Regions from separate parts of the Geobacillus sp. JS12 genome, predicted to be linked through region 1. Evidence: a T-box and tRNA genes for the amino acid it is inferred to sense, from the RefSeq annotation. Region 1 holds a T-box; the other holds one or more tRNA genes.
What was found. A T-box is a leader RNA that pairs with one kind of tRNA and senses whether it is charged. The one in region 1 lies ahead of alaS (alanine--tRNA ligase), so its partner is inferred to be a tRNA-Ala.
Positions count from the first base shown of each region.

Region 2: it encodes a tRNA-Ala, which carries the amino acid that the T-box ahead of alaS (alanine--tRNA ligase) is inferred to sense. The anticodon was not compared.

Region 1 is NZ_CP014749.1:2,165,283-2,172,549, reverse strand. Features, by position in the region: partial or broken gene recD2 (SF1B family DNA helicase RecD2) at 1-118, shown strand, start outside; gene A0V43_RS10665 (PRC-barrel domain-containing protein) at 144-617, shown strand; gene A0V43_RS10660 (hypothetical protein) at 633-824, shown strand; gene A0V43_RS19095 (YrzQ family protein) at 836-970, shown strand; gene A0V43_RS10655 (AI-2E family transporter) at 1,091-2,152, shown strand; T-box leader at 2,200-2,424, shown strand; gene alaS (alanine--tRNA ligase) at 2,471-5,107, shown strand; gene A0V43_RS10645 (IreB family regulatory phosphoprotein) at 5,175-5,441, shown strand; gene ruvX (Holliday junction resolvase RuvX) at 5,446-5,862, shown strand; gene A0V43_RS10635 (DUF1292 domain-containing protein) at 5,878-6,177, shown strand; gene mltG (endolytic transglycosylase MltG) at 6,419-7,267, shown strand, end outside.
Region 2 is NZ_CP014749.1:2,543,796-2,551,062, forward strand. Features, by position in the region: gene A0V43_RS12480 (protein-glutamine gamma-glutamyltransferase) at 1-320, shown strand, start outside; gene A0V43_RS12485 (DMT family transporter) at 291-1,199, opposite strand; gene A0V43_RS12490 (MgtC/SapB family protein) at 1,317-1,994, shown strand; tRNA gene A0V43_RS12495 (tRNA-Ala) at 2,067-2,139, shown strand; partial or broken gene A0V43_RS12500 (DnaD domain protein) at 2,371-2,742, opposite strand; gene A0V43_RS21020 (hypothetical protein) at 2,742-2,900, opposite strand; gene A0V43_RS12505 (thermonuclease family protein) at 3,151-4,032, shown strand; gene A0V43_RS12510 (hypothetical protein) at 4,232-4,483, opposite strand; gene A0V43_RS12515 (GNAT family N-acetyltransferase) at 4,540-5,040, opposite strand; gene A0V43_RS12520 (MFS transporter) at 5,113-6,312, shown strand; gene A0V43_RS12525 (H-type small acid-soluble spore protein) at 6,585-6,773, opposite strand; gene A0V43_RS12530 (potassium channel family protein) at 6,886-7,267, shown strand, end outside.

The DNA of each region.
Region 1 (7,267 bases):
TGAGAAGCTGGCGGGGGCGGCGGCTCCGTTTGTCGAGGTCGAACTGCCGTTTGAAGAGGCGAACATGGGGATGGAAAACGTTACGCCGTATGACTTTATGGGCGATGAGCCAAGCTAAAGGTGGCTGGAAAGGTGGGAGAACGATGCGGACGTTTTCCGACATCAAGAGCCTTCCCATTTATGAACAAACGACGGGAAAAATGGTCGGAACGATCGCTGACATTTGGTTTACCAGCCACGGCGCGGTCAAAGGGCTTGTCGCGGAACAGGGCGGTTTGTTCGGCCGCCGCCGTTATTTGCCGCTTTCAGCCGTGCAGTCGTTCGAAAACGACCGAGTCATCATCTGTGATGCAGATAGCTTCCAGCCGTTTCCTTCTCCTGACAGCGGCCACTCTCTTTACGGCGAACGCGGCCTCGCCGGCAGCATGGTTGTCACCGCGGACGGAACAACGATCGGACTGTTGGATGACGTATATTTTGACGGGCAATTGGGCAAAATTGACGGATACGAGATCAGCGAGGGATTTTTTTCCGATTTGACCGAAGGAAAGAAACGAATGGAGCTCGCTCCGTTCACCGCCAGAGAAGGCGTGGTCACCGTGGAAACAACGATGTAAGGAGAGTGGCTGTCCATGCTCATTTGCCCGAATTGCAAACGAAAAAATTTAGGGAAAATCGGCGTCAACCAGTACTACTGCTGGGATTGCTTTATTGAGCTGTCCGTCTCGAAAGGGATGATCCACGCCCATCAAGTGGAAGAAGACGGAACGTTGAGTTCCCTTGACGACTTGTTTGACGACCACGAACGCACGATCCAATTTTAGGGGGGACACGCATGAACCGGATGATGACGTCGCTGTTAGCAGTCGGATTAGGCGTCGCCGCTTATCAGCTCGCCCAACGAAACGATTGGATGAACGGTCGCACGATGCGGAGGATGCGCCGCCGCTTGATGCAAGCGATCCGCTGACGGCGCTGCCGCCCTCGCCTTTGCGCGGGGGCGGCGCCTTGTGGCTGTCAAATAGTGCTAAAAGCGGTGAAGGCATATTTCTCGCCGCATCTCCTACACTAAACGGTAGGAGGTGTGGCGATGGGCGAGCAACAATGGCTGTCGTTCTTTCGCATCGGAAAATGGCTGCTGATTACGGCAATCATCTATTTGATCGTTCGGATGAAAGACGTTTGGTGGCCGGTCATCGATTTTATCGCAACGGTGTTGACGCCGTTTTTGCTGGCGTCGTTTATTACGTATTTGCTCTACCCGCTTGTGGAATCCATCCATCGCAAAGGAATGCCGCGCGCCCTTGCCATTTTGTTGATTTATTTGTTGTTTTTCGGTTTGGTCGGCTACGGCTTGTACCGCGGCGTGCCGCTATTCATCGCCCAGTTGCGTGAACTGGATGAACAGCTGCCGTCTTTGATGAATACATACCGCCAATGGGTGCGCCACATCCACGACGAGACGTCGAATTGGCCGCTTGAGGTGCACACACGCATCGAGGGGATGTTTGCCGAGATCGAGCAAGCAGCGGCGGCCGCCGTCGCGATGGCGATTCATGCCGCCAAATCGTTCATCGGTTCGGCGGCGACGCTGTTGATCATTCCGTTTATCGTCTTCTATATGTTAAAAGACATCGATGTGTTGAAAAAAGCGGTTTGGTACATGACACCGAAGCGGTGGCGTGGGCCGGGGATGGCGTTTTTGAAGGATGTCGATGAATCGCTCGGCGGCTACATTCGCGGCCAGCTGTTCGTCTGTGCGGCGATCGGTCTGGCGGCGGCGCTCGGCTTGTGGCTTGCCGGCATGGATTATCCGCTGTTGCTCGGCTTTGTCATTGGCGTGACGAACATCATCCCGTATTTTGGCCCGCTGATCGGCGCCGTTCCAGCGCTCATTTTGGCTGCCACCGTCTCGCTGAAAATGGTCGTGATCGTGCTTGTCATCATTTTTACCCTGCAGTTTTTAGAAGGGAACGTTTTGTCGCCGCTGATCGTCGGCAAAAGCGTGCATATGCATCCGCTTGCCATTATGCTCGCCCTCTTTGCCGGCGGTGAACTCGCCGGCGTGCTCGGCCTCATTCTTGCCGTTCCGACGGCGGCGGTGCTGAAAGTGGCCATCGCCCATTGGAAAGAGCATTATGCTTCGCATTGACAAATGCTCTCTGCTTGTCTATAATCTTTCAATGAAAAAAGCGAATACATAACGCGATGACGGATCGAGTATGTTGCAGTCCATCTTAACGCGCGAGTTCGCGCACAGAGAGGAATTTCCGCGGCTGAAAGAAATTCCAGATGAAGGGCAACAGAAGGCTAATCCGGAGCGCAGGCAAAACCTGACGCAAGGCTGCGTTACGGCCAAAGAGGTGATGGGCGTTTTTTGCCCATAAACAGGGTGGTACCGCGAGCATAACTCTCGTCCCTGCAGGGGATGGGAGTTTTTTTATATAAAAGGCGAAAGGGGAGGATCATCATGAAAAAGCTGACATCCGCCGAAGTGCGGCGCATGTTTTTAGAGTTTTTCCAAGAAAAAGGCCATGCGGTTGAGCCGAGCGCATCGCTCATTCCGGTCGACGACCCGTCGCTGCTTTGGATCAACAGCGGCGTCGCGACGTTGAAAAAATACTTTGACGGGCGCATCGTTCCGGAAAACCCGCGCATTTGCAACGCGCAAAAATCGATCCGCACCAACGACATCGAAAACGTCGGGAAAACGGCGCGCCACCATACGTTTTTTGAAATGCTCGGCAACTTTTCGATCGGCGATTACTTCAAGCGCGAAGCGATCCATTGGGCATGGGAGTTTTTAACGAGCGACAAATGGATCGGTTTTGATCCGGAACGGTTGTCCGTTACTGTCCATCCGGAAGACGAGGAAGCGTACAACATTTGGCGCAACGAAATCGGCTTGCCAAAAGAGCGAATCATTCGCCTTGAAGGAAACTTCTGGGACATCGGCGAAGGCCCGAGCGGTCCGAACACGGAAATCTTTTACGACCGCGGCGAAGCGTTCGGCAACGACCCGAACGATCCGGAGCTGTACCCAGGCGGGGAAAACGAGCGCTATTTGGAAGTGTGGAACCTCGTCTTTTCGCAGTTTAACCATAACCCGGACGGCACGTACACGCCGCTGCCGAAGAAAAACATCGACACCGGCATGGGCTTGGAGCGGATGTGCTCGATTTTGCAGGATGTGCCGACGAACTTTGAAACCGACTTGTTTATGCCGATCATCCGCGCTACCGAGCAAATTGCCGGCGAGCGGTATGGCGAAGATCCGGACAAAGACGTCGCTTTTAAGGTGATCGCCGACCATATTCGCGCCGTGACGTTCGCGATCGGCGACGGGGCGCTGCCGTCAAATGAGGGCCGCGGTTATGTGCTGCGCCGCCTGCTCCGCCGCGCGGTGCGCTATGCGAAACATATCGGCATTGAACGTCCGTTTATGTACGAACTCGTCCCGGTCGTCGGCGAGATTATGCACGACTACTATCCGGAGGTGAAAGAAAAAGCCGATTTCATCGCCCGCGTCATCCGGACGGAAGAAGAACGGTTCCATGAAACGCTCCATGAAGGGCTCGCCATATTGGCGGAGGTGATCGAAAAGGCGAAAGAGCAAGGAAGCCGTGTCATTCCGGGCGAGGAAGCGTTCCGCCTGTATGATACGTACGGCTTTCCGATCGAGCTGACGGAAGAGTACGCCGCTGAAGCGGGCATGACGGTCAACCATGCCGGATTTGAGCGCGAGATGGAGCGGCAACGCGAACGGGCGCGCGCGGCCCGGCAAGATGTCGATTCGATGCAAGTCCAAGGCGGAGTGCTCGGTGACATTAAAGATGAAAGCCGGTTTGTCGGCTACGATGAGCTTGTTGCCGCATCGACGGTCATCGCCATCGTCAAAGACGGGCGGCTTGTCGAGGAAGTGAAAGCCGGCGAAGAGGCGCAAATCATCGTCGATGTGACGCCATTTTACGCCGAAAGCGGCGGACAAATCGCTGACCAAGGCGTGTTTGAAAGCGAAACAGGAACAGCAGTCGTCAAAGATGTGCAAAAAGCGCCGAACGGCCAACATCTTCATGCGATCATCGTCGAACGCGGAACGGTGAAAAAAGGATCCCGCTATACGGCGCGCGTCGATGAAGCAAAGCGGATGCGCATCGTAAAAAACCATACGGCGACCCATTTGCTCCATCAAGCGCTAAAAGACGTGCTCGGCCGCCATGTCAACCAAGCGGGGTCGCTTGTCGCCCCGGACCGGCTTCGTTTTGACTTCACCCATTTTGGGCAAGTGAAGCCAGAGGAGCTCGAGCGCATCGAAGCCATCGTCAACGAACAAATTTGGAAAAGCCTCCCAGTTGACATTTTTTATAAACCGCTCGAGGAAGCGAAAGCGATGGGCGCGATGGCGCTGTTTGGCGAAAAATACGGCGACATCGTCCGCGTCGTCAAAGTCGGCGACTACAGCCTCGAGCTGTGCGGCGGCTGCCATGTGCCCAACACATCAGCCATCGGGTTGTTTAAAATCGTCTCCGAGTCCGGCATCGGCGCCGGCACGCGCCGGATTGAAGCGGTGACCGGGGAAGCGGCATACCGCTTTATGAGCGAACAGCTTGCTATTTTGCAAGAGGCGGCGCAAAAACTGAAAACAAGCCCGAAAGAATTGAATGCGCGTCTTGACGGACTGTTTGCCGAGCTGAAAGAGCTCGAGCGCGAAAATGAATCGCTTGCTGCCCGCCTCGCCCATATGGAAGCTGAGCACCTCACCCGTCAAGTGAAAGATGTAAACGGCGTGCCGGTGTTGGCGGCAAAAGTGCAGGCCAATGACATGAACCAACTGCGGGCCATGGCTGATGATTTGAAACAAAAGCTCGGCACGGCGGTCATCGTGTTGGCGTCCGCCCAGGGCGGAAAAGTGCAACTGATTGCCGCAGTAACGGACGATTTGGTAAAAAAAGGATTCCATGCCGGCAAGCTGGTGAAAGAAGTAGCGTCGCGTTGCGGTGGGGGCGGCGGCGGGCGCCCGGATTTGGCGCAAGCTGGCGGCAAGGACCCAAGCAAGGTCGGCGAAGCGCTCGGTTATGTCGAAACATGGGTGAAATCCGTTTCCTAATTGGCGCGGATCGTGTACAATGGATGTAAAAGGACGGGGTGCCTGAATAAGGAGCGAGGTGGAAACGGTGAGCTCGTTTGACCAAACGATGCAGTTTCATTTTTCAGAGGAGCCGGCCGAGACGAACGTTCGCGAAGTGTTGTTGACGGTGTATGGCGCCTTGCAGGAAAAAGGCTACAATCCGATCAACCAAATTGTCGGCTACTTGTTGTCCGGCGACCCAGCTTACATTCCGCGCCATAAAGATGCGCGTGCGCTCATCCGCAAAATCGAACGCGACGAATTAATCGAGGAATTGGTGAAATTCTATTTACAGGGGCAACGAAAGGATTAACCTGATGCGGACGCTAGGATTAGATTTGGGAACGAAAACGCTCGGCGTTGCCGTTAGCGACGAACTCGGCCTTACAGCGCAAGGATTGGAAACGATCGCCATTGATACGGAGCGCGGCGACTACGGCTTAAAGCGGCTGCGCGCCATCATCGATGAGTACGGCGTCGATACGATTGTCGTCGGGTGGCCGAAAAACATGAACGGCACGCTCGGGCCGCGCGCTGAGGCAAGCGAGCGGTTCGCCGCCAAATTGCGCGAGGAGTTTTCTTTGCCCGTTGTGCTTTGGGATGAACGGCTGTCGACGATGGCCGCCGAACGGATGTTGATCGCTGCCGACGTCAGCCGGAAAAAGCGGCGGAAAGTGATCGACAAAATGGCGGCGTCCGTCATTTTGCAGTCATATTTGGACAGTAAACGATAAATTGGAGGAGAAAACATGGAACACGGAGACCGTCATATTACGGTTGTCGACGAACATGGCAACGAGCAGCTGTGCGAAATTTTGTTTACGTTTGAATCAGATGATTTCGGCAAATCGTATGTGTTTTACTATCCGGTCGGCGTCGAGGCGGAAGATGAGAACGGCGAGACGGAAGTGCACGTTTCCGCCTTCATCCCTGGGGATGAGAACAAAGAAGGCGAACTGCTCCCAATCGAGACGGAAGAAGAGTGGGACATGATCGAAGAAGTATGGAATACGTTTTGTGCTGAACAGGAAGAGGAAGACGACGAATAACGGACAGCAGAGGGGGCCAAAAGGATCGGGGCCCCTTTTCTTATTGTCGTATTATGCGCTGAGAAACGATAAGTTGTGTTCCATGCAATGGTTCAGACATCTTCTTGTTTGTCCGACAAATGTTGCGAAGGGCTTCGATTGACCGGCGCGTTTCCTCCCCTGGCTTTGCATTTTTTGACCGTCAAGGGCGAAAAATGCGGAACTTTGTAGTATAATATGGCCGGGTGAAAGGAGGACAAAGATGAAACAGAACGATTTTAGGGCGCCAGAGGCGCGGCTTGTGCGGAAAATCGTCTTGATTGTCTGTGCTGTTCTGCTGGCGGCGTTTGTCATTGCCGGCGCCAGCAGTTTCTTATACATCCGTTCAGCGCTTAAGCCCGTCGACCCGAATGACCGCACCCCGGTCCATGTCTCGATTCCGATCGGTTCATCGGCGGCGGCGATTGCCGAGCAGCTCGAACAAAAGCGGCTCATTAAAAGCGCGGCCGTGTTTCGCTTATATGTCCGCTGGAAACATGAATCCGGCTTCCAGGCTGGGGAGTATGAGTTGACGCGGGCGATGCCAATGGCGCGCATCATCGAGCTGTTAAAAACGGGGAAATCGCTAAAAATCGGATTGAAGCTGACCGTTCCGGAAGGGTCGCAATTGGTGCAAATCGCTGACCTCATTGCCGCGAAAACAGGGTACAAACAAGAACAGATTATGAAATTGCTTAACGATCGCGCGTATATCGAACGGCTGATGAAAATGCACCCGGATTTGTTGACTGATGATATTTTTCACAAAGGCATCCGCTATCCGCTGGAAGGCTACTTGTTCCCGGCGACGTATGTGTTTGCTGACGAAAAGCCGCCGCTCTCAGAGATTATTGAGGCGATGGTGGCGAAAACGGCAGCTGTGCTTGACACATATAAGGCAGCGATGAAAGAAAAGAACATGTCGCCGCATCAGCTGTTGACGATGTCGTCGCTCATTGAGGAAGAGGCGACGGAAAAAGCTGACCGCGAAAAAATCGCCAGCGTGTTTTACAATCGGCTGCACCGCGGCATGCCGCTTCAAACCGACCCGACCGTTTTGTACGCCCTTGGC
Region 2 (7,267 bases), 380 kb from region 1:
GAGATTGCCTCTATTTCAAAAACCCGGAATTCGATCCGCTGACGCCGCAATGGCAAGGGGAAAATACGATCTACTTGGGCGACGGGTTGTTTTACGGACACGGCATCGGCATTCAGACGGCAGACGGCATTATCGCCGCCCTCAATCGAAAGCGAAAGCAGGGGGCGACGAAATCGGCTTACCTGCTTCCCGATATCACACAAGTCGATTTCGCTTATTTGTCCCAATTCGCTCGCCGCCTCGATGAATTCCGCCTGCCGATCCGCCGCTCTTCGTTGATCGTCGGAACGTTAGGGTCCGCTACGTTCTTGCACCGTTAGCGGACCTTTTTCGCTTTTCTCCCACAAATACAGGGCGATTCCTGTTAAAATAAAAATACCGCCGATCCATTGAAACGGACGGATCGGTTCGCCAAACAGCCAGTAGGCCAAGGCGGAAGCGCCGATCGGTTCAAATAAAATCGCCATCGACACCGTCGAGGCGCTGACCCATTTGACCGCCCAGTTCATCACCGAATGGCCGAGCAGCGTTGGAATGACGGCGAGAGCGAGAAAACAAAGCCAATCCGTCAGCTGATACGCCGTCAGCGAAAGGCGAAACAGCATCGCGTACAGCCACAACACCGCCGCGCTGATGCCATAGACGATATAGGTATACGTCATCAATGACAACCGTTGGCGCACCTCTTGGCCGAACAGCCAATACGCTGTGACAAACGCGCACGAAAGCAGCGCCAATCCATCGCCGTACAGCGCTTGGCCGCTGACGCGGAAGTCTCCCCAGCTGATGAGAACGCTGCCGATAATGGCCAACACCGCGCTCCCGACCGCGCCGACGGTCAACCGTTCGCGGAAAAACAACGCGCCGCCTGCGAAGGCAAACAGCGGCTGCAGCGTCACAAGCACGACCGAGCTGGCGACGGAGGTATAGTCAAGCGATTCAAACCAAAGGATAAAATGAAAGGCAAGCAAAACCCCAGAACAGAGCGAAAATAGCCAATCGCGCCGAGAGATGCCTCGGAGTTCGTTTCGATGCTGGAGGAACAACGGCGTCATGATGACAACGGTCAAAAAGAGCCGATAAAAGGCGATCACCGCAGACGGCGCCTGCGACCATTTGACGAAAATGGCGGATGTTGACACGGCAAGCGCACCGATGAATAGAGCGGCATAAGCCTTGATGGTGCTTGGCGGCTTCATTCGTTTTCCTCCCCTTGTCTCGGTCAAGCGCAGTTCTTGGCCGCCGTTTTCACGCCGGGCGAAAACAGGCGTCATCAGGCGTTTTCTTTCATTATACCATGAACGAGGTGAGAAGCGATGATGTTTGATCCGTTCCTCAAACTAGGGATTTCCGCCATTCTCGGGCTGATCATTGGGCTGGAACGGGAATTGAAGCGAAAACCGGTCGGGTTGAAAACGTGCCTTGTCATTTCCATTTCCAGCTGCTTGCTTACCATCGTTTCGATCGAATCGGCGTACGTCTTTCCGCTCAAAGACCATATTACGATGGACCCGCTTCGACTGGCGGCGCAAATTGTGTCCGGAGTTGGGTTCCTAGGAGCGGGCGTCATTTTGCGCCGCGGCAACGACAGCATCACCGGGCTGACGACCGCCGCGATCATTTGGGGGGCGGCAGGGATTGGAGTGGCGGTCGGCGCAGGCTTCTATTGGGAATCGGCGTTCGGCGTCGCGCTTCTCATTGTCAGTGTGGAACTCATTCCGTTTTTGATCAATTTTTTCGGACCGAAGCAGCTGCGCGAAAAAGAGGTGCTGCTGCAAATCACCGTAGCGGACGCCAAAAACATTACAAAGGTCATCGACCATTTAAAACAACAGGACATCAATATCAAAACGATGCGCATTAAAGATGTTGAAGAGAATGAACATTTGCTGAAACTAAGAGCCGTCATTGACCAAAAGCGCTCGACCGCCGAACTTTACTACGTCATCCGCTCCATTGACGATGTCGTGCACGTTGATATTGAAAGCGGGTGATCAAAAAAGGATTGCAATTGTCCGCATCCATATATATAATGGGACATGGACAGATCATCCATATCCTTTTTTGGGGCATTAGCTCAGTTGGGAGAGCGTCGTGCTGGCAGCGCGAAGGTCACCGGTTCGAGCCCGGTATGCTCCATTTGCCAAACCCTTGCCGTGCAAGGGTTTTTTATTTTCGTTTCGGAAGATGGCGATGAGCCATCTCCCTGTGAACAAATTCCCAAAAGAAGCCTCCCACCATCTAAACGTGAAGGGGCGCCAGCACCAGTGAACGACCTGACTGAACTTCAAAGCGTGGGGCACACGGGAGATCGCTCGGTTCACGTCCCGTCATGAGATGAGACTGCTCGGGCTCTTACGCCCTTCGGCTTCATCCGTCCAGGTTGGTTTTGTATTTTTTCAGACGTTCCTCGAGCTCTCGGCGCGCCTGCTCAACGTCAAAGTCGTCGTCTTCCGGCTGGCTGTAATCCATCTTCAGCCAATCCGGCACGATCTCGGTGCGGATCGGTTTCCGCATCGTTCTCCCGCCATCGGATGAAGGCGGGGCGGATCGCTGCTTCATCCGCTGTTCCCGAAACGCCAACCGCGCGGCGCGCACTTCGTCCACGGTGCGGTACCCTTTCTCCGTACAATCGCGCAAAATCGTGTCCACGTACACCCACCGTTTGGCGCCGTTTTCCACCGCGATTTTCAATGCTTCCAACACCAATTCCTCGGACGCATCGTCCACCCACGCATTGATCACGTGTTGTACACCCACTTATAGCCGTCATGGACGTTTTCGCTTTTCTTGAGCCAATAATGCAGCTGCTGAACAACGATGCTTTCGTTCAACCCGATCGCCAAAGCGAGCTGCGGCAAAATGACCAACGGTTGATCATCGAAAAGCAAGTTGGACATGTCATCCTCTCCCCCTCAAACATCCTTGATTGACGAGATGTTTCCTCATCGTTCCACTTTTTTGATAAACTTTATCGTGAACGAACGCAAATCGCCTAACAGCGCGATAACGGCCATATTGGCTTGATTTTTCGCTGAAAAACGGCAAAAACCGGCATAACATGTGCGATCGTGTGCTGAAACCCATCCATTGCGGACATCCGGTTCTTGTTCAAGAGGAAGAAATGTTTTTCGAGTGGAGGGATCGTTTTTGAAACGAATGGTCATATTCTTGTTTTGTTTCCTGTTGATGTTCCCGATTTCCGCTTTTGCCCACCCTGGCGAGCTTGATGAGTTGGGCGGGCACTTCCGCGGCAGCGACTGCGTGTATTTGCTCCATGAGCCGACTGCGCTGGCGAAGCAGGCGAAAACGAAACAAGAGCTTGTCCAACTTATTCAGAAATACAACGGCAATGAACGATGCAAGCGGCATCTCACCCCAGAACGAATCGACCTGGACGGCCATACGCTGGGGAAGAAAGAAGATCGTTCTACGTTGCGCCTTGGCCGCACCTACCCGGCTGAATTGGTCGAGTGCATCGACGGCGATACGGCGAAGTTTCGCGTCAACGGCCATGTATACACGACGAGGTTTTTGTTCATTGATACGCCGGAGAGCACGATCCAAGTCGAACCGTATGGGAAAGAAGCAAGCCGGTTTACATGTTCCCGCTTGCATCAAGGGAACATTTTGCTTGAGACCGACGGAGACGCGCTGTTTGACAAATACCAGCGGCTGCTCGCCTGGGTGTGGGTCGGCAAGCGCCTGCTGCAAGAAGACCTCGCCAAAGCCGGACTTGTCGAAGACTTTTATGACTATGGCGATTACAAATACGAAGCGCGCGTCCGCAAGGCGTACGAGGAGGCGAAACGAACCGGAGCGGGCATGTACGGCAAGCGTGCCGCTGGAGAGAGGGAGGGGGCAGGGACGGAAACGCGGCCGCAGACGAAGGAAAAGACGGCCAAGACCGATCACCCGCCGGCTTTGGAGAACAAAACGCCGCTCGAACGATCCGGCCGTCCGGTTCTTTATACGCTGCTTGGCCTAGCGGCGGCCGCCGCGCTCTATTGGCTCATCCGCCGGTTGACATGATCAACGGCCGGTGATGGAACGAATATCAGGCTTTGCAACAATGTTTTTTCAAATAAAAAAAACCTTGCAGCGCCGCAGTTTCATCCCTTGAACTTTCTCACGCACGAATCTGTCGCCACCCTTCCGGGGAAAAGAAAAAGCCTGTCCCCAGCGGGCAGGCCTTTTCTTCAACGTTTTCATCTTGTGTTTTCTCTCTCCCTCATTGCCTCGGCAATAGCTCTTCAATGCCATCTCGACCGTTTTCCATCGACGCCGGCGCCGAATCGAGCCGCCGAAATCCGTATTGTTCAAGGCGCATGATTTGTTGGTCGGTCAAATCGGTGTACGCGATGACAGACGGCGTGCCGGACGATTTGTAAATCAAATTGCCGGTCACCGGGCATTGAAACGCGTCAGCGACAAATCCTTCCCCATCTTGGATCGTAAACAGCCGAATCGGCATGACGTTCATATCCTTCCCTCTTTCCGTTCATCCTCATTACTTATGACTTCCCCGCCTCCCCCATTCTATACAAGCCGTTTGCCGACAATGACCAAATCGCGTTCCACGCCGTCCAATTCCGCCACGCGCGGAAAATATCCCCATCGTTCAAATCCGAAGCGGGAGAAAAGCCGCAAACTTGGTTCATTATGCGCAAAAATAAAGCCGAGCAGCGTCTTGATCCCCAGTTCGGGCGCCCGTTCGACCGCCCGCTCGAGCAGCTTCGCCCCAAGCCCCCGGCCGCGATGCGTTTCGGCGATATAAATGCTTACCTCCGCCGTATGGCGGTACGCCGGGCGGCCGTAAAACGACTGAAAGCTGAGCCAGGCGCAAACCGCGCCGTCGTCCTCGACGACCCAAAGCGGACGATGGTGCGGGTCGTGATCCTCAAACCACGCCCGCCTGCTGTCAACCGACACAGGCTCCAAGTCCGCCGTCACCATCCGGCTCGGGATCGTTTCATTATAAATGCGGACAATGTGCGGCAAATCTTCCATCGTCGCATCGCGGATCAACCATGATTCCATTCTCATCCCCACCTTTTCTCGATAAGCATTTCGTTTCCAAAAACGAAAAAAGCAGGAGTATAATCATAACATATGGACTGGCAAAGAAAGGGGAAAGAGATGAAGCGCCAGCTTGTCGTCTATCTTGTGTCGCTCGCCGCGTTTCTCGGCCCGTTTACGCAAACGATTTACACTCCTATTTTACCAGAAGTGCGGGAGGCGTTTGCGACTTCTTCGTTTTTGATCAACTTGACGATTTCCATTTTCACGTTCTTCCTGGCGATGATGCAAATCGTCTATGGTCCGCTCACCGACCGGAAAGGACGGAGGACGGTGCTGCTTGGCGGCATCGTCATCTACATCGCCGCTTCGCTCGGCTGTTTTTTCTCAACATCCATTTATGCGCTCTTGTTTTTCCGCGCCTTGCAAGCCGTTGGCATCGCGGCCGGGTCGGTCGTCGCCGCCACGGTCATCGGCGACTTGTTCACCGGCAAAGAGCGCGGGCGGGCGATGGGGACGTTTCAAATGATGGTCTCACTTGGCCCTGTCGTCGGGCCGATCGTCGGCGGCTTTTTGGCAGAGCATTTTCCATTTCGCACCGTCTTTTTGGCGCTCGTGGCCGTCGGCGGCTTAGTTGGTGCCGGCAATTTCCTGCTGCTGAAGGAAACGAAACCGGAAACGGCCGTTTCGTCCCCGTTTCGCCTCTCCGACTTCGCTTCAGTGCTCCGCCGCGCCGGGTCGTCGATCGTTCTGCTTGGATTTGTTCAATATTACTCGCTGTATAATTTTCTCGTCTTTTTGCCCAGCATCTTGACGGATCGGTACGGTCTGTCGGCGCAGGAAAAAGGGACGGTGTACTTGGCGATGTCGTCCATGATCGTCATCGGCAGCTTCCTCGGCGGGCGCCTTCAAGGACGCTTCCCGGAGCGGCGCATCCTCTTGGCGGCATCGTACTTGACCGTGCTGTCCATTTTCTTTTTCTTGATCGCAGCCCAACGATCGCTTTCGCTGCTTGTTTTGGCCATCGCCTTGTTCGGCTTGTTTTTAGGCCTTTCGCTCCCGGTGCAAACAACTGTGCTGACGAACGTCTTTCAGGCGAACCGCTCGACAGCGATCGGCGTGTACAACTTTTTCCGCTATATGGGCATGGCGTTCGGACCGATGATCGGCAGCGCGCTGTTTGCCGTTGGAGGGTATCATCTCGTCTACGGAATGGATGATCTTCTCTTTTTCGCCTGCGCCTTGCTGTTGACAGTACGTGTTGCCCGGACGCACCGCCAATCCGCTGTCTGACAAAACGAAGCCGCTTGCCCGACATGTTGTTCGGCAAGCGGCAGATTTCCTCGTCTTTCGCTCCATCAACGTTTCATCTGATGTCTACGTCCTTGCATCGACTCCTTCTGATTGTCGTCTGAAAAGCCGTCTTGTTCACGAAACAGACGGCGAACAACAACCGTTTTCTTGCGGGCCGCCCGGACGCTTCATGCCGGAAAACGCCTTTACTCGAACCAAGCGCGCTCGGGAAACGCAAGAAGGCTCCCGCGCTGTCAGCCGGCCTCCCCTTTTCACTCCCGCTCTTCCGTCAATTCCGAAACCGGCACATCCCGGCGCTCATGAAGCCGCCCGTCGCGCAAATGGACGGTCGCCGTCTGTTTTTCTTCATCATACCCGTCAATCCATACCGATACGCCGTTGTAATACACCGGAATATCGGCAGGAGAAGAAACGATTTGTTTGACACGGTTCATATCCATGACCACTGTCCCCTTTCTCTCATGTTCCGTTTCCTAGTATGGGAAAAAACAGGAATGTTTATGCAAAAACGGCTCACACTAAAAAAAGACAAAAGCAAAAGAGGGGTGGACGATGAAAACAAGAAACGTGCTGTTATCGTATTGGCGCTGGCCGCCCGTGCTTCGCCTGTTTGTCTCGGCGAGCGCGTTGATCGTGTTGTTTGGCGCGCTGATGCGCTTCATTGAACCAGAGACGTTCCGCACGGTGTTCGACGGCGTGTGGTGGGCGATCGTGACCGCGGCGACAATCGGCTACGGCGACATCGTCCCGAAAACGGTCGCCGGAAAACTCGCGGCCATTGGGCTTATCATCCTTGGCACCGGCATCCTCACTGCTTATTTCGCTTCCGTCTCCGCCGCGGCCGCCGCCCGGGAAACCGCCTTTACAAGCGGCCAGCTCCCGTATACAGGGGGCGGCCATGCAGTGATCGTCGGCTGGAACGAGAGGGCGCGCG